Regions from separate parts of the Methylobacterium sp. WCS2018Hpa-22 genome, predicted to be linked through region 2. Evidence: riboswitches for the same ligand, from Rfam matches in the RefSeq annotation. Region 2 holds a riboswitch; the other holds the start of a gene.
What was found. Region 2 has a riboswitch for thiamine pyrophosphate ahead of thiO (glycine oxidase ThiO). Riboswitches for the same ligand answer to the same signal wherever they lie in the genome.
Positions count from the first base shown of each region.

Region 1: another riboswitch for thiamine pyrophosphate. It lies ahead of thiC (phosphomethylpyrimidine synthase ThiC); the one in region 2 lies ahead of thiO (glycine oxidase ThiO).

Region 1 is NZ_JAVTJA010000011.1:11,122-19,707, forward strand. It holds gene RQI43_RS15510 (TIGR01244 family sulfur transferase) at 84-527, shown strand; gene RQI43_RS15515 (DUF2721 domain-containing protein) at 584-1,084, opposite strand; gene RQI43_RS15520 (BA14K family protein) at 1,360-2,058, opposite strand; TPP riboswitch at 2,342-2,448, shown strand; gene thiC (phosphomethylpyrimidine synthase ThiC) at 2,534-4,441, shown strand; gene RQI43_RS15530 (D-amino acid dehydrogenase) at 4,494-5,759, opposite strand; gene RQI43_RS15535 (tautomerase family protein) at 6,127-6,516, opposite strand; gene RQI43_RS15540 (aspartate aminotransferase family protein) at 6,585-7,934, opposite strand; gene RQI43_RS15545 (PLP-dependent aminotransferase family protein) at 8,108-8,586, shown strand, end outside.
Region 2 is NZ_JAVTJA010000006.1:198,064-206,649, forward strand. It holds gene rpoD (RNA polymerase sigma factor RpoD) at 1-903, shown strand, start outside; gene RQI43_RS10280 (hypothetical protein) at 1,044-1,433, opposite strand; gene RQI43_RS10285 (adenylate/guanylate cyclase domain-containing protein) at 1,596-2,846, shown strand; TPP riboswitch at 2,912-3,042, shown strand; gene thiO (glycine oxidase ThiO) at 3,117-4,337, shown strand; gene thiS (sulfur carrier protein ThiS) at 4,334-4,546, shown strand; gene RQI43_RS10300 (thiazole synthase) at 4,563-5,357, shown strand; gene RQI43_RS10305 (thiamine phosphate synthase) at 5,354-5,986, shown strand; gene RQI43_RS10310 (hypothetical protein) at 5,983-6,732, opposite strand; gene RQI43_RS10315 (transglutaminase family protein) at 6,790-7,617, opposite strand; gene RQI43_RS10320 (alpha-E domain-containing protein) at 7,654-8,586, opposite strand, start outside.

The DNA.
Region 1 (8,586 bases), on a different contig from region 2:
TGTGCCGCACGGAACGGACACGATCTGTGGCGGGTCCGTGCAGCGCCAACGGAGCCGCAAGGCAGCCCCAAGGACGATCTTCCATGACCATCACCTCCATCGAATCCCGACTTTCGGTCTCCGGCCAGCCGAACGAAGCCGAGATCGCCGACTTGGCGGGAAAAGGGTTCGCTCTGCTGATCAACAACAGGCCCGAGGGGGAAGAACCCGGCCAATTGGGCACGGAGGCCGAAGCCGCAGCTGCTAGGGCGGCGGGGCTGGCCTATCTCCATCTTCCGGTTACCGGCCCAGACATCACACTCGACGACATCGCGCAGTTCCGCGACGCCGTGGAAGGGGCGCCCGGCCCAGTCCTCGCGCATTGTCGTAGTGGTACCCGCTCGCTCACCCTCTGGGCTTTGAGCGAGGTGTTGGCGGGACGCTTGAGGCGCGATGACGTCGCGGCCTATGGCCGGGAACGGGGCTTCGACCTCAGCGGCGCAATTCGCTGGCTCGACGCGCATGGCGAGGGGATCGTCGAGGATTGAAGCCGCAGGTGGCGGTCCGCAACATTGGATCAAGCCCGTGCTGTTCGCGGCGATCGCTATGGGAGATCGGGTCCAGACGCTTCCCGATCCGAGGCCTGCACCGTCTGGCGGTCGACCTCGTCCCTGATACGGCGGCCCGCCATTAGGATCTCGAGAAGGAAGGCGACGATGGCCGCCACCGTGCAGACCAGGGCGACGCCGAAGCATCCGAACAAGACGGAGGCCGTGGCGGCATCGCGCAAGGCCCCGACGAAAAGCGTGAGCACCGCGATGCCGGTCATGATGCTGCCGAAACAGGCCAGCACCACAGCCACATCGAGCATGAAGGAGCGCTGACGCAGATAGGTCAGTTGGCGCGACAGGTGCGCCGCCTCGGTCGCATCCGCCTTCTGCAAGCTGGCGGCGGCATCATCGACACGGTCGGCCACCCGCCCAAGGCGCGTTGAGAAGACATTGAGCAGCGTCGCCAGCGCCGTCAGCAGGAAAGCGGGAGCGAGCGCGACCTGAATGACGTGGGCGATGTCGTCGGGAGCGAGGAGAGAACCGGAAGCCACCATGACGTGGCGTTACGCCATGCCGAGCAGCCCCGGAAGATCCCTCCTCGCTGCGACCGCCGTTCCTAGACCCAGACCCTCGAACGGGGTGGAGGCGGGGTCGTCAGGTATAGATCATCATCTCCGCCGATGGACCGATGGCAAAGACGGCGCGGATAAGTAAGGCAGGCGCCACTGGGCCCAGATGCGACGAAGCCCCGCAACGAGTGATGCGGGGCTTCTCTTGTCGGATGAGGCTGAAATGTCTTCGCTCTTGGTGCAGGTCTTCCGTGCAGTTGTTATTGCGGGCAGCGGTGACGCTGACCGTCATTGCCCAGATAGGTGCCCGATCGCTGATCGTAGGAGCGGAAGCGCTGGATGCAGTAGGCGACGTCCTGATCGGACCCGCCGACATCCTGCTGAACCTCGACGGCGCCACCATAATAGGCTGGGGCATAGCCGCCGCCGTAATAGCCACCGTTATCGTAGTAACCGCTGCCATAGCCGTAACCGATTCCGGCTCCAGCCAAGCCTAGCCCCAAACCAAGACCGAGTCCGCCGTAGCCGTATCCCCGGCCGTAGCCACGATTGTAGCCATACCCGCGGTGATGACCGTAGCCGCCACGGTTGAAGCCACCGCCGGAGTTCGGACCGGCAGCGATCCCGCCCTGTCCGCGTCCACCGCCCCAGCCTCCCTGGCCAGCGCCCCCCACGGCAGCGGGACCGCCGCCAGCACCGCCACGGCTCAAGCCGCCACCGCCCCAGCCTCGCCCACCACCGCCCGCAGCCGCGAGTCCCGCGCCGCCAGCGCCTCCACGGCTCATTCCACCGCCGCCCCAGCCGCCGCCTGCACCACCCGCGGCGAGCCCACCGCCGCCACGACTCATGCCACCGCCACCACCGCCACCACCCCAGCCGCCTCCGCGAGCGTCGGCGGTTGTCGGAACGAACGCGACCGCGCCGAGCAATGCGGCGGATGCGAGAATGAGTTTGTTCATGGAACGCCAGCCTGTTTGTCTTTTGGAATTGATGACTGACAACGCGCCGTCAGCAGGGAAGGCTCCATTATGGGAGGGCCTTTGACGGACTGAAATATGCCGCACCGAAAATGGACTGTGCTTGCGGATGAAATCGAACACTACGGTCGCGGAGAGCTTAACGGCCCGACCCGAACGATCCGCGATCGGCGCGACGTCATCGTTGCCGTGGTGTGAGTCCTTGCATTCGGGTGGGGATGTCGGCTCCGGCGATTGACAAAGGCGCGGCGAACGCAGACTTTCGAATCGTTCCGAGGGGGGCCCCGCATAGGGGGCTGAGATAGGGCCGCAGCCCTGACCCTTGAACCTGATCCGGCTCATACCGGCGGAGGGACGGGAACTACGCTTGGGTTGTCTGCTCAAAACGAGCGGGTGCCCGTCGTCCTGACGTACCGTTGCGAACCGGATCGCCTCCCACGCCAGGAGCGAATCCGATATGAACGCACCCGTCCTTCCCAAAAACCTTTCCGGACAAGAACCCGCCAAGGGGCAGCCGCAAGCGGTGACCACCGGCCCGATCATGGGCTCGCGCAAGGTCTATGCGAGCGTGGCTGGCCGTGACGACATCCGGGTGCCGTTCCGCGAGGTCACGTTGAGTGATCCGAAGGAGGCGCCGGTGCGGGTCTACGATCCGTCTGGCCCCTATACCGAGACCGATGCCCGGATCGACCTGAATGCCGGCCTGCCCCTATTGCGCGACCCGTGGATCGCCAAGCGCGGCTACGCCACGATCACGCCGCGCGCGGTCAAGCCCGAGGACAACGGCTTCGTGCCGGAGGACAAGCTCGTCGCCCCCTGTCCGGCGACGCGCCAGATCCGCAAGGCCGGCCCCGGCCAGATGGTGACGCAGTACGAGTTCGCCAAAGCCGGGATCATCACCGAGGAGATGATCTACGTCGCCCACCGCGAAAACCTCGCCCGCGAGACGATGCTGGAAGGCGCGCAGACCGCGCTGGCCGACGGCAACAGCTTCGGTGCCTCGCTCCCCGCTTTCATCACCCCCGAATTCGTGCGCGACGAGGTGGCGCGCGGCCGCGCCATCATCCCGGCCAACATCAACCACCCCGAGGTGGAGCCGATGGCGATCGGCCGCAACTTCCTCGTCAAGATCAACGCCAATATCGGCAATTCGGCCGTGACCTCGTCGGCAGCGGAAGAGGTGGAGAAACTGGTCTGGGCGACCCGCTGGGGCGCCGACACGGTGATGGACCTCTCCACTGGTCGAAACATCCACAACATCCGCTCGTGGATCGTGCGCAACTCGCCCGTGCCCATCGGCACCGTGCCGATCTACCAGGCGCTGGAGAAGGTCGGCGGCGATCCGCTGAAGCTCGACTGGGAGGTCTTCAAGGATACCCTCATCGAGCAGGCCGAGCAGGGCATCGATTACTTCACCATCCATGCGGGCGTCCGCCTCGCCCATGTGCCGCTCACCGCGCGCCGGGTCACCGGCATTGTCAGCCGAGGCGGCTCGATCATGGCGCGCTGGTGCCTCGCCGGTCACCGGGAATCGTTCCTCTACGAGCGGTTCGACGAGATCTGCGACATCATGAGGGCCTACGACGTCTCGTTCTCGCTAGGCGACGGCCTGCGCCCTGGCTCCATCGCGGATGCCAACGACGCGGCGCAGTTTGCGGAACTCGAGACCCTCGGCGAGCTGACGAAGATCGCCTGGGACAAGGGCTGCCAGACCATGATCGAGGGCCCCGGCCACGTGCCGATGCACAAGATCAAGGTGAACATGGAAAAGCAGCTGGAGGAGTGCGGCGAGGCGCCGTTCTACACCCTCGGCCCGCTGACCACCGACATCGCCCCCGGTTACGACCACATCACCTCGGGCATCGGCGCGGCCATGATCGGCTGGTTCGGCTGCGCCATGCTCTGCTACGTCACCCCGAAGGAGCATCTCGGCCTGCCCAACCGCGATGACGTCAAGGAAGGCGTCATCACCTACAAGATCGCGGCCCATGCCGCCGATCTTGCCAAGGGCCATCCGGCGGCGCAGCTGCGTGACGACGCCCTGTCACGCGCCCGGTTCGACTTCCGCTGGGAGGACCAGTTCAACCTGTCGCTGGATCCCGACACGGCGCGCGCCTATCACGACGAGACCCTGCCGAAGGACGCCCACAAGGTTGCGCATTTCTGCTCGATGTGCGGCCCCAAATTCTGCTCGATGAAGATCACGCAGGATCTGCGCGCCGAGGTGCTCGCCATGGAGGCGGCCGGTCAGGTGTTGGGCGAGGCGACGCCCATGAGCCAGGCCGAACGCGAAGCGGGAATGGCGGCCAAATCCGCCGAGTTCCAGGCCGAGGGCGGCAAGCTCTACGTCGACGCGGCCGAATAGGCCGCCTCGCCTCACCCTCTCGCGCCCGGCGCGAGAGGGCATTACCCCGTTGTCAGGCTCCGCGTGCGTAGCGGCTGACGGCGAGGTCCGGGGTGGCGATGTCCGGCGTGCGGCCGGATATGAGGTCGGCCAGCACCCGGCCCGAGCCGCAGGCCATGGTCCAGCCCAGGGTGCCGTGGCCGGTGTTGGTGTAAAGGTTCGACAGGCGCGTTCCGCCGACGATGGGCGTGCCGTCCGGCGTCATCGGCCGCAGGCCGGTCCAGAACTTTGCCTGCGAGAGATCGCCGCCCGCCGGGAACAGGTCGCCGACGGAGCGGACCAGGGTTTCCCGGCGCGGTCCCCGCAGGACCGCGCTGAAACCGGCGAGCTCGGCGGTGCCGCCGACCCGGATGCGGTCGCCGAGCCGGGTGATCGCGACCTTGTAGGTCTCGTCCATCACCGTCGAGACCGGGGCGGCGTCGATATTGGTGACCGGCAGGGTGAGGGAATACCCCTTCACCGGATAGATCGGCAGGTCGATGCCGAAGGGCCGGAGCAGAGCCGGGGTGTAGCTGCCCATGGCCGCCACATAGGCGTCGGCGGTCAGCACCTCGCCCGCTGCCGTCGCCACGCCGCTGATTCGGTCGCCTTCGCTGCGCAGGCCTGTGATGGCCGTGCCGTAGCGGAAGACCACACCGAGGTCTTCGCAGAGTGCGGCGAGCCGCTGGGTGAAGAGGTGGGCGTCGCCGGTCTCGTCGCCGGGGAGCCGCAGGCCGCCGACGAAGGTCCCGGCCACCCGCGCCAGGGCCGGCTCGGCCATGATGCAGCCGGCAGGGTCCAGCACCGCGTAGGGAACGCCGTAAGCATCGAGGACACGGGTGTCGTCGCCGACATGATCGAGTTGCTTAGCGGTCCGAAACAGCTGGAGCGTGCCCTGCTCGCGATGGTCGTAGGCGATGCCGGTCTCGGCGCGCAGGTCGCGCAGCACGTCGCGGCTGTATTCGGCCAGACGCACCATCCGGCCCTTGTTGCGCTGGTAGGCTTCCTCCGTGCAATTCGCCAGCATCCGGGCGAGCCAGCCGTAGAAACGCGGCTCGAAGCTCGGCCAGACCACGAGGGGCCGGTGGCGCATCATCAGCCACTTCATCGCCTTGAGGGGAATGCCGGGCGCCGCCCAGGGCGCCGAATATCCCGGTGAGACCTGGCCGGCATTGGCGAAACTCGTCTCGAGCCCCGCCGCCGGCTGGCGCTCCAGCACGGTGACCCGGTGGCCGGCTTTGGCCAGGTAATAGGCCGAGGTGACGCCGACGACGCCGCCACCGAGGATCAGGACATGCATGGCCGGCGTTCCGTAGAGGGTCGGGGTTAGGGTCCGGAATGGGCTTGGCGCCCCGGGCGGGTTCGCATTGGCGGGCCAACACGTCACCTCGCTCAGTCCTTATGACGTGTCGCAGGTTTCAGGCCGCAGAAGCGGCGACCCTCGTTGCGAAACCCGCCCAGGGCCTGTTTGATCGGGTTTTCCAGCGGATGCTTGTGCCAGAGCAGATCATCCCAGCAGACCACCTCATCCTGAGGCGCCCTTTGCTTGAGCAAAGGGCCTCGAAGGAGCCCTCCAGTCGTCTCCCGATCCATGGAAGCCTCCTTTGAGGCCGCTACGCGGCACCTCAGGATGAGGTTAAGCTCTAGAATAAGAACTCAAACGATTGTCAGAGTTCGCCGGTGAGGAACTGCGCCCGGCCGTGGCCGAAGGACCAATCCTCGTCGGTGTTCTCCACCGTGGAGACCATGACGTCGGCCGGGGCGATGCCGCAGGCGGCTTCGAGCTTCTCGGTCAGCAGCCGGTAGAACAGCTGCTTCTTCTCTTTGCCGCGCGGCCGGGTGATCATCTGGACCACCACAACGTCCTTGGTGCGCGGGATGTCGAGCCCGGTATCCTCGACGATCATCCGCGAGGGCTTGTGCTCGGTGACGATCTGGTAGCGGTCGCCCGGCGGAACGTTGAACGCCTCCAGCATCGCCTCGTGTGCGGCGTCGAGGAGCGTCTTCAGTTCGGAATCGGTGCGGCCTTCCAGGATATCGAAGCGCATCAGGGGCATGTGGATTCAACCTTTGAAGAGAAGGGAACGGGTCACGGGCCGTCTATCGGGAGTGCGCCGGCCGCCGGTCAGGCTTCGGCGCGGATGAGACCGCGCAGCATCTCGATCATGCCGGTGATCTCGGCTTGGGTCGAGATGAAGGGCGGGCCCATGGCGATGGTGTCGCCGGTGAAGCGCAGGAGGATGCCTTCGCGCAGGCCGCGCTCGAAGATCCGCAGGGCGCGCGCGCCGGGCTGGCCCGGTGTCGGTTCGAGATCGACGGCCGCCGTCAGGCCGAAATTGCGGATGTCCTTGATGCCCGGTTCGTCGCGCAGCGTGTGGACGGCCCCCTCGAGGATCGGCTCCAACTCGCGCACGCGGGCGAAGAGGTCACCCTCCTCCATCAGGTCGAGGGAGGCATGGGCGACGGCCGCCGCCAGGGGATGGCCCGAATAGGTGTAGCCGTGGAACAGCTCCACCGCCGCGGCCGGCCCGGTCATGAACGTGTCGTAGATCTCCTTGCGGACGATGACGCCGCCCATCGGCACGATGCCGTTGGTGATGCCCTTGGCGAAGGTGATCATGTCGGGGATCACACCGAGGCGGTCAGCGCCGAAGGGCGCCCCGAGGCGGCCGAAACCGGTGATCACCTCGTCGAAGATCAGCAGGATGCCGTGCCGCGTGCAGATTTCGCGCAGGCGCTGGAGATAGCCCAGCGGCGGCACGATGACCCCCGCCGAGCCCTGCAGCGGCTCGACGATGACGCAGGCGATCGTGCCCGCATCGTGCAGCGCCACCATCCGTTCGAGGTCGTCGGCGAAATGCGCACCCCAGGTCGGCTGGCCCTTCGAGAACGCCATCTCGGCATAATCGTGGGTATGGCGCAGGTGGTCGACGCCCTGGATCATCGCGGTGGCGAACATCTTGCGGTTGGCCACCATGCCGCCCACCGACATGCCGCCGAAGCCGACGCCGTGATAGCCCTTCTCGCGGCCGATCATGCGGAAGCGACCGGCCTCGCCGCGCAGGCGGTGATAACCGAGAGCGATCTTGAGGGCGGTATCGACGGCCTCCGAGCCGGAATTTGTGAAGAACACCCGGTCGAGCCCGTCCGGGGCCATGTCGGCGATACGCTCGGCCAGCCGTAGCGTCACCGGGTTGGTCATCTGGAAGGCGGTGCAGTAATCGAGGGTCTCGGCCTGCCGGCGCAGGGCCTCGACGATCCGCGGCTGGGCGTGGCCGAGGGGGCAGCACCACAGGCCCGACAGGCTGTCGAACAGCTCGCGTCCCTCGGCCGTCCGGTAATAGGCGCCCTTCGCCGAGGTGATGATGCGCGGCGTCGGGTCGGCCTTCACGTGGCGATTGGGCGTGAACGGCATCCAGTACGGCTCGACATTGAGCTGCCGGTCCGCCGCCTGGTCGATGATCGCATGATCCATGTGTCTCTCCGCCGATCCCCGATGCAAGATCCCGACCCCCGCCGCACTGCGTTATCGCCCGGCCCTGGCTCACCGACTATCAACAGTTGGCGGGTTGGCACGCGCAGCTGTATCTGTTCACCCACCCATACAGTCGGATCGCCGAGACCGGCCTCGCCCGTGGATGACGGCCCATGATCAGCCTCGACCCCGCCAGCACCGCCCCCCTCGTCGCCCAGCTGGTGGAGGCCGTGTCCGAGCGCATCCGCAGCGGGAGCGTGGCGCCGGGCGCCCGCCTGCCATCGGTGCGCAAGCTGGCCGTTCAATGCGGCGTGAGCACGCTCACCGTCTCGAACGCCTATAACCGGCTGGTGGCGGACGGCCTGCTCGAAGCTCGACGCGCGAGCGGATACTTCGTCTCGGCCCGGCTGCTCGATCGCAAATCCGTCGTCCCCCGGCGGAAACCCGTGCAGATCTCGGTGGATTCCGGCTGGCTGCTCCAGCGGGTCTACGAGGAGGACGCTTTCACCGTCAAAGCCGGCTGCGGCTGGCTTCCCGACAGCCACCTGTTCGCCGACGGGATCAAGCAGGCCCTGGCGGCCCTGGCGCGGCGCCCCGACCGGCTGGTCTCGCGCTATGGGCATCCCCTCGGCCACGCGCCCTTGCGCCGGGC
Region 2 (8,586 bases):
TGGATGGAGCGTGTCGGCAAGCTCGGTGGCAAGGGCTGGAAGAACCTTGTCGAGAAGGGCGCCAAGCAAGTTGCCGATCTGCGTGAGCAGATCCTTACGCTCGCGTCGGAGACCGGCTTGGAGATCGGCGAATACCGCAAGATCGTCAACATGGTTCAGAAGGGCGAGCGCGAAGCCCGTCAGGCCAAGAAGGAGATGATCGAGGCCAACCTCCGCCTCGTGATCTCGATCGCCAAGAAGTACACGAACCGTGGCCTGCAGTTCCTTGATCTGATCCAGGAAGGCAATATCGGTTTGATGAAGGCTGTCGATAAGTTCGAGTATCGTCGTGGCTACAAGTTCTCGACCTATGCCACGTGGTGGATCAGGCAGGCGATCACTCGCTCGATCGCCGATCAAGCGCGCACCATCCGCATTCCGGTGCACATGATCGAGACGATCAACAAGATCGTCCGGACCTCGCGCCAGATGCTGCACGAGATTGGCCGCGAACCGACTCCCGAGGAGCTGGCCGAGAAGCTGGCCATGCCTTTGGAGAAAGTCCGGAAAGTCCTGAAGATCGCCAAGGAGCCGATCTCCCTCGAAACGCCTATCGGCGACGAGGAGGATTCGCATCTCGGCGATTTCATCGAGGACAAGAACGTCGTTCTGCCGATCGATGCGGCGATCCAGTCGAACCTGCGCGAGACCACCACTCGCGTGCTGGCCTCGCTGACGCCGCGCGAGGAGCGTGTGCTGCGCATGCGCTTCGGCATCGGTATGAATACCGACCACACCCTCGAAGAGGTCGGTCAGCAATTCTCTGTCACGCGTGAGCGTATCCGTCAGATCGAAGCCAAGGCGCTGCGGAAGCTGAAGCACCCGAGCCGCTCCAGGAAGTTGCGAAGCTTCTTGGACAACTGAGGTCGGATCGTTCCGCGTTTCAGGCGACGATCATCTTTCAGAATCTAGAATGGCGCATCCCTCGGTGCGCCATTCTCGTTCAGGGCCTATGACCCGTAAATAAGGGACGCGACGGCTCGTCGGCCTTGGCCACCTACGCGTCAATAGCTTGCCGCACGCGATGGGTCGAAGCCGCGCTTGCGCGAATAGATACTTTCTGCATCCGGCATGATGGCTCCCGCCATAGGATTTACGGGATTGGTGGCCCTGGGCTTTTGCCGAGATGCGTCCGTTCCACAGCCATTGCACAAGGACGCGATAGCCCGTTCACCGCGCCGGGCGATCCGTTCATTGAAGGTTGCCTGGCGCCGGCTGCTGGTTTCGTTCGATTCGGAGAAGCTCGATGTTGTCCGAGCATGAGCCTCGTCGCCTGCTGCAGCCTGCGCGCGGGATGGCGTGTTCGCGGCCGGAAGCGATACAGGCTCGGCCTTTGCCACCCCGGTACACGTCATGGCGATCACGAGGGCGACAACGCGATGTGCGAAAGGCATGGGCTGATCCGATGGTAGAGATAGAAAATCGGCGTCACGATCGGCCGGTGATGGCCAATTCCATATTACCGTGGCACCAATAGGACGACATTTTCGTGGGAACTCGTGACGAACTTGACGGCACCTGTTGTCGCCCCGCCCACTCCGACCCACTTTGGCATCATGCTCGATCTTAGTCCGCCCCATCCTCCGCCGACTGCCGATGCAGACGGGTCGGAGGCGAATGACGTACCGTTCGGGTCGCTGCAGGAGAGTGTCGCCCTCAGGGATTGGCTTTTGAGCGAGGGGGCTCGTCTGCCGCAGGCGGATGATCTTCTGGCCGGGATGTCTGAGCGGTTGATCGCTCTCGGTGTCCCTGTCGATCGCGCATCGACCGCCATAGACACGTTGCACTCCGAGTATTCAGGCGTGGGTCGTTTTTGGACGCGCGAGACTGGCTCGACGGTCCGCTTGTTCCCGCACGGCGATGCATCCGACCGTGCCTATCGAGATAGTCCGTTCTTCACCGTCCACGAGACCGGTGAATGGCTCATCGTCGATCTGAATGACACGAAGGATCTACGGTACTCGATCATTCCCGAACTCAAGGCCGAAGGTTACACTCACTATATCGTTGCGCCGTTGTTCTTTACCAATGGCACGCGTAACGGCATCACCTTCGCAACTCGCGCGGTCGGCGGCTTTCGAGACGAAGACATCGCGATCCTCCGTTTCGTCATGCCCACGCTGGCGGCAGTGATGGAGATGCGGATCGTCAACAAGACGTTGGATCAGGTTCTTCGAATTTATGTCGGTGACGAGCCTCACCGAGCGATTCTCTCCGGTGATATCCGCCGGGGGCAAGTAAAGCGTATTCGATCTGCGATTTTTTTCGCAGATATGCGAGACTACACCCAAATTTCGGCAAATATGACACCGGAAGAGGCTGTGGACCTCCTCAATATCTTCTTCGATTGCCTTGTGCCGGCCGTCGAGCGCGAGGGTGGCGAAGTGTTGAAATACCTCGGCGATGGGCTGCTGGCGATCTTCCGCGAACGCGGCGACGACCTTGGCGGAGCCGCTAAAGGCGCACTCATCGCAGCGCGAACTGCCCTAGCCGCACTCGACGAAGCAAATGCCATTGGTCGGTTCGCTCAACCCGTCGTTGCGGGTATCGCCCTCCACCATGGTGAGGCGGCCTATGGGAATGTCGGATCGGGCGCCCGGCTCGACTTCACCGTCATCGGCCGCGATGTGAACCTTGCAAGCCGCCTCGCGCGCCTGAACAAGACGCTTGGAGAGCCGCTTCTCATGTCGAAACCGTTCGTCGATTTCCTCTGGGACGAGTCGGAAGCTCTCGGAGAACACGACCTCGATGGATTCGCCGAACCAATGGGCGTCTATCGACCCGGGAGAACACCTGTGCTCGTCTGACACACGTTCTTGTATCCTAAGGCGTCCCTGGGGATTGACCGAGGCGCGATCGTTACCCACATCATAGGCGTTCCAGGGAGATCCCCGTCAAGGGGCTGAGAAACCGATGAGCTTGGGCCATGAGCCCGGGCGGCGCGGAAATCCTTTGAACCTGAACCGGCTCATACCGGCGTAGGGATTGGACCGCGGGTTTCTCTCGAAGGGAGCTCGGCACGCTTCGGATCGGAGCTGAAGGACACCAATCTTTGCGAAGCATCGCGGAGGTTCCTTTTGGACGTCTCAGCTAACCCGACCATTGGTTCCCGGAGAGCGACGGGTATCGTCATTGATAGCAACGCGTTGCCAACCCGAAGCGATGTCGTCGTTGTGGGCGCCGGATTGATCGGTCTCTCTTGTGCGTGGCGTCTGGCTCAAGCCGGGCTGAGCGTCACGGTCATCGAGCGCGACACCGTCGGCGTCGGCGCGAGCCTCGCCGCAACGGGGATGCTGGCTCCGGCTGCGGAGCATGAGCCGGGTTCGGATCCTCTACTGCCTCTAGCGCTTGAGAGCCTGGCACGCTGGCCGGGCTTTCGCGACGAACTCCAGGCCGCCTCGGGTATCAGCATCGACTACCGGGAGGAGGGGACTCTCGTCGTAGCCATCGGTCGCGATGAGGTCGACCGCCTTCGATTTCGGCACGACCTGCAGATCCGGTCCGGACTTTCCGCCCGCTGGTTGCCGGGGTCGGAGGTTCGTGCTTTGGAGCCTACCCTACGCCCCTCCGTGACGGCTGGTCTGTTCTGCCCTGACGACCATCAGGTCGATCCACGTCTCGTGATGGCCGGGCTCACCCGCGCCAATCAGGCTGCCGGTGTCACAATCGTCGAGCACTGCGCAGTGGGGGCGCTCGATTGGGTAGGCGACCGGGTCTGCGGTGCTGCCACGTCTCGCGGGCATATCTCGGCGGCGACCCTGATCCTTGCAACCGGTGCCTGGAGCGGCGACGCCAGCCTTCTTCCCGATGAACTCGCTTTGCCGGTGAGACCGTTGCGGGGTCAATCTCTGGCGCTGAAGACTACAACACGGACGGGCAATCTCTCGCACATGGTCTGGACCGAGCAGGTCCATATGGCCCCGAAGGCAGATGGCCATCTCATCATAGGCGCCACGGTCGAGGATTGCGGCTTCGTCCCCGGCGTCACCGCCGGTGGTCTTTATGCGTTGTTAGAGGGAGCGCGTCGGGTTCTACCCGGCATTGAGGAGATGGAGGTCGAGGCGGTCTGGAGTGGTTTTCGGCCAACCTCCGACGACGATGCGCCGATCATCGATACTCTGGCTCCTGGCCTCGTGGTCGCCACCGGGCATCACCGCAACGGATATCTTCTCGCTCCAGCCACGGCCGATTGCGTGGCCGAGCTCGTTACCTCCGGCGCGTTGCCCGATATCGCAAGCAGTTTCGGTCTCGCTCGATTCCAACGATCTGAGCAGCGCGAGAGGAGGGCCTTCGCATGAAGATCAGCATCAACGGACAGCCTCGCGAGATCGAGGCCGGAGATGTGTCGGCGCTCTTCCGGCTCGAGGCGGAGCTGACCGGTATTGAGAGCCCGCAGGGCATTGCCATCGCGGTGAACGGCACGGTCGTTCGCCGGCGGGATTGGGAGACGACCGACATCACGGAAGGCGACAAGGTCGAGATCGTGCGTGCCATGCAGGGCGGATAGCCGGAGGACAATCATCATGAACGGACGTACGATCGAAACTGCTGCGGACGATGCATTGGTCATCGCCGGCGTGGCCTTGAGCTCCCGCCTTTTCATCGGCACTGCTGGTTATCCAACGCAGAGCATCATGGTCGATGCGGTCGAAGCATCCGGTGCAGAGGTCGTCACCGCCTCGATTCGCCGCGTCTCGCTGCAAGGCCATGGTTCGGATACCGTGCGACGCCTGAAGGGCTATCGTTTCCTGCCCAATACTGCTGGCTGCGAGACTGCTCGCGATGCGATCATGACCGCCGATCTCGCCCGTGAAGCCCTCGATACGAACTGGATAAAGGTCGAAGTCATCGGTGATCGGGAAACGCTTTACCCGGACGTGTCCGAATTGCTGGCCGCTTGTCGCCATCTCGTCGATGATGGGTTCGTTGTCCTGCCCTATTGCAATGACGACCCCGTCGTATGTCAGCGGCTTGCTGATATCGGCTGCGCGGCGGTGATGCCGATGGGCTCCCTGATCGGGTCTGGTATGGGGGTCGCCAACCCAGCTAATCTTGAGTTGATCTGTCGGCGGGCCAGTGTGCCGGTCATTGTCGATGCCGGAATCGGCACCGCTTCCGATGCTGTGGTCGCCATGGAGCTCGGCGCGGCGGGCTGTCTTCTCAATACCGCTGTGGCCAAAGCGGACGATCCGGTTCGCATGGCTCGCGCCATGCGTCATGCGGTCGAGGCCGGTCGCCTTGCCCATCTTGCTGGGCGAATCCCTAAGCGAGGCCGCGCTGATCCGTCGAGCCCGCAGCTCGGTCTCGTGGGCTCGTGACGCCGAAACCATCCGGTCTACTCGTCGTAACGGACCGGACGGGGAGTGACATCCCGTTGGTTGAAAGGGTCGAGGCGGCCCTCACCGGCGGTGTCCGCTGGATCTGGTTCAGGGACCGCGATCTCGACGCGGCCTCTCGCCAATCCCTTGCCGGAGACCTGATCATTCCGGTGCGTAGGATGGGTGCCGCTTTCATTGTGGGGGGAGACGTGGCGCTCGCCTGTGCGATCGGAGCAGACGGTGTCCATCTCGGTGGTGGCGCTAAGCGAGAGGATATCCTTTCGGCAAAGCAACAACTTCCATCCGTATGCCTGGTTGGCATCTCGGCCCATTCTCCAGCCGAGATCGACAGGGCCGCTGAACTGGGCGTGGACTACGCGACCCTTAGCCCAATTTTCGCGACGCAAAGCAAGCCGGGATACGGGCCCGCACTGAGGCCGGCTGCGCTCCAATCTGCTCGTAGGCGTGAGATACCGGTCCTTGCCCTAGGGGGAATCAGCCCGCTGAATACCCGCGCCTGCCGCAATGCCGGCTTTGCCGGAATTGCGATCATGGGCGGGGTCATGAGGGCCAAGGATCCGGAGGGGGCGGTACGTGCCTATCGCGAAGCCTGGGAGGCTCCGGGCTAGCGCGGGGCAGGCCCGTAGGGAGGACGTGGGATAGCCCGGTGCGCCGCGCGCAGAGCAGCCGACCACCGCTCCCGTAAATCGTGGAAATATGACTCTCCTGCCTCGATCCGATGGCTCACCTCAAGGTCGAGGGCATCGCGTCGGCACACGGCGATATCGATCGGCAAACCCACACCCAGATTCGAACGCATCGTCGAATCCATGGAAACGAGGCCCACCTTCAGGGCGTCATAGAGGTCCGTCTCGAACTTCACGGCCCGATCGAGGATGGGCTTGCCGTATTTATGCTCACCAATCTGAAGGAACGGTGCGTCGGTGCTGCACTCGATGAAGTTTCCGGCCGAGTAGATGAGAAACAGGCGCATCGGCTCATTGCCGATCTGACCGCCGAACAGCAGCGAGATGGAGAATCGCAGGTTCGCTGCCTCGAACCCGGCCTTCTCGATGGCACGCACACGGCGGATCGCCTTGCCGATGAGCTGGGCCGCCTGAAACATCGTCGTGGTTTCGGTGATCTTCAGTGTAGGTTCGCCGTCATCGCCAGAGACGCCCTCGGCCAACATGCTGAGTACCGACTGCGTCACAGATAGATTGCCAGCCGAGGCCAGCATCATCACCCGTTCGCCCGGCACGTTGAAATGATGCAGCTTGCGATAGGTCGAGATGTCGTCGAGTCCCGCATTCGTGCGGGTATCGGCAACCATCACGAGTCCTTCCTCGACGAGGAGCCCGACGCAATAGGTCATGATACCGATACCCCCGATGGCCCGAGAATCTCGAGCCATGCCTCACGATGCGACAGATTAAACCTGGACGGCGGCTTGGACCTGTTCGACGCGAAGCTTTACTTCGAGCGTTTCAGTCCCGCCACCCATCCGGCTGCCTCTGATCGGGGCCGCACCCAAATAATCCAGCCCGATGGCGACACGGATATGCGCCTCGGTCGTAGCGATACCATTTGCAGGGTCGAAACCTACCCATCCAAGGCCGGGCACCAGGGCTTCCGCCCAAGCATGCCCCGCTCCCTGGTCCTCCCCGCCTTCGGCGTGGAAGAAATAGCCCGAGACGTAGCGAGCAGGAATCTCGAGATGTCGCGCGGCCGCGATGAAAATATGGGCGAGATCCTGGCAGACGCCCTTTCCGGCGGCAAAGGATTGCGCAGCGGTGGTGCTGGCGCTGGCCGGACCCGGCTCGAACGCGACCGTGTCGAAGACAGCGGCAAGGAGACGGTGGAGGCAGGGGAGCACTGAGGAATCCCCTTCGTCGACCACGCTTTTGGCAAACGCCTGAAGCTCGGTATTGGCCACCGCCAAATCGGAATCGCGCAGGTAGAAAACGTCTGGAAGGCGTTCCACCGTGCCGCGGACGATCCCGTGCATCTCGTTGGTGTCGACTTCGCCGGTCACCCGGATGGTCAGGGCATCCGCAGGCTCGTCCGCCGTGAACCAGTGCGTGACATTACCGAAGCCGTCCTCGCGCTCGCTGACCCGCCCATCCACAGACGGCTCGATCCGCCAGCGACGGACGTATTGCCCGTCATGGTCACGCGGACGAAGACGCAAGAGTTGGATCAGGCCGCGAGCGGGCTGCTCGTAAGTGTAGTTGGTCTCATGGAAAACGCGGATGCGCATGGACGTCTCTTGCAGAGCTCAGGATTCGACGGAACCCTACACCAGATATTGTTCGATGACGGCCGCGCCGAGGCGATTGTTCTCGACGATAAAGGCGGTGACAAACTCGTGTAGCCCCGACCGGAAGACCCGGTCGATATTCTCGCTTTCAAGGCGTGCGAGAGTGTTGCTGGCCAATCGCTGACTAGCCCCACGCCTGCCATAGGCGTCGGCGATGAGATCGAGATGCTCCACCAGCATGCCGTAGCAATTTGTCAGGGAGCGCGGCATCTGCCGGTTCAGAATGAGCAGGTCGGCGACCAGAAGCGGTTTGACGCTTTCACGGTAAACCCAATGATAAGCGTTAAAAGCCGAAACCTCACGAAGGATCGTAGTCCATTGGAAATAATCAAGGCTTCCACCGACTTTCTCAGTGGCCGGCAGAAGAATACGGTATTTCACATCAAGGATACGGGCGGTATTATCCGCCCGCTCAATGGCGGTGCCGAGTCTTGTGAACCAATAGGCGTCGTTCCGTAGCATCGTACGATAGGCTGAGCCGTCGAACGCGAGGGACACACCTTTCACCCATTCGAGGAAACGGCTGAACTCATCGCGAGTGAGGTCACGACCTTCGTAGTTGCGCAGTTCGAGCCAGGCACCGTTGATCGCGTCCCACATTTCCGTGGTCAGTGCAGTACGCACGGACCTCGCGTTTTCTCGCGCCGTCTCGATGCAGGAGCGGATCGAAGAAGGGTTGTGCGGTGAGAAAGCCAGGAAGTTGCACACGGTCGCTTCGTTGACGCTGTCATAAAGCGTCTTGAACACTTCCGGGTCTCCCGCCGAAGCCAGTGCCGACGCCCATTCGTTGGTCTCGCCACCGCCGTAGCTCGACGGCAGGGCCGCGAGCCGGTGAGCCGCATCGAGGATGCGAGCCACGAATTCGGCCCGCTCGGCGTAGCGCGAGAGCCAGTAAAGATTGTCGGCGGT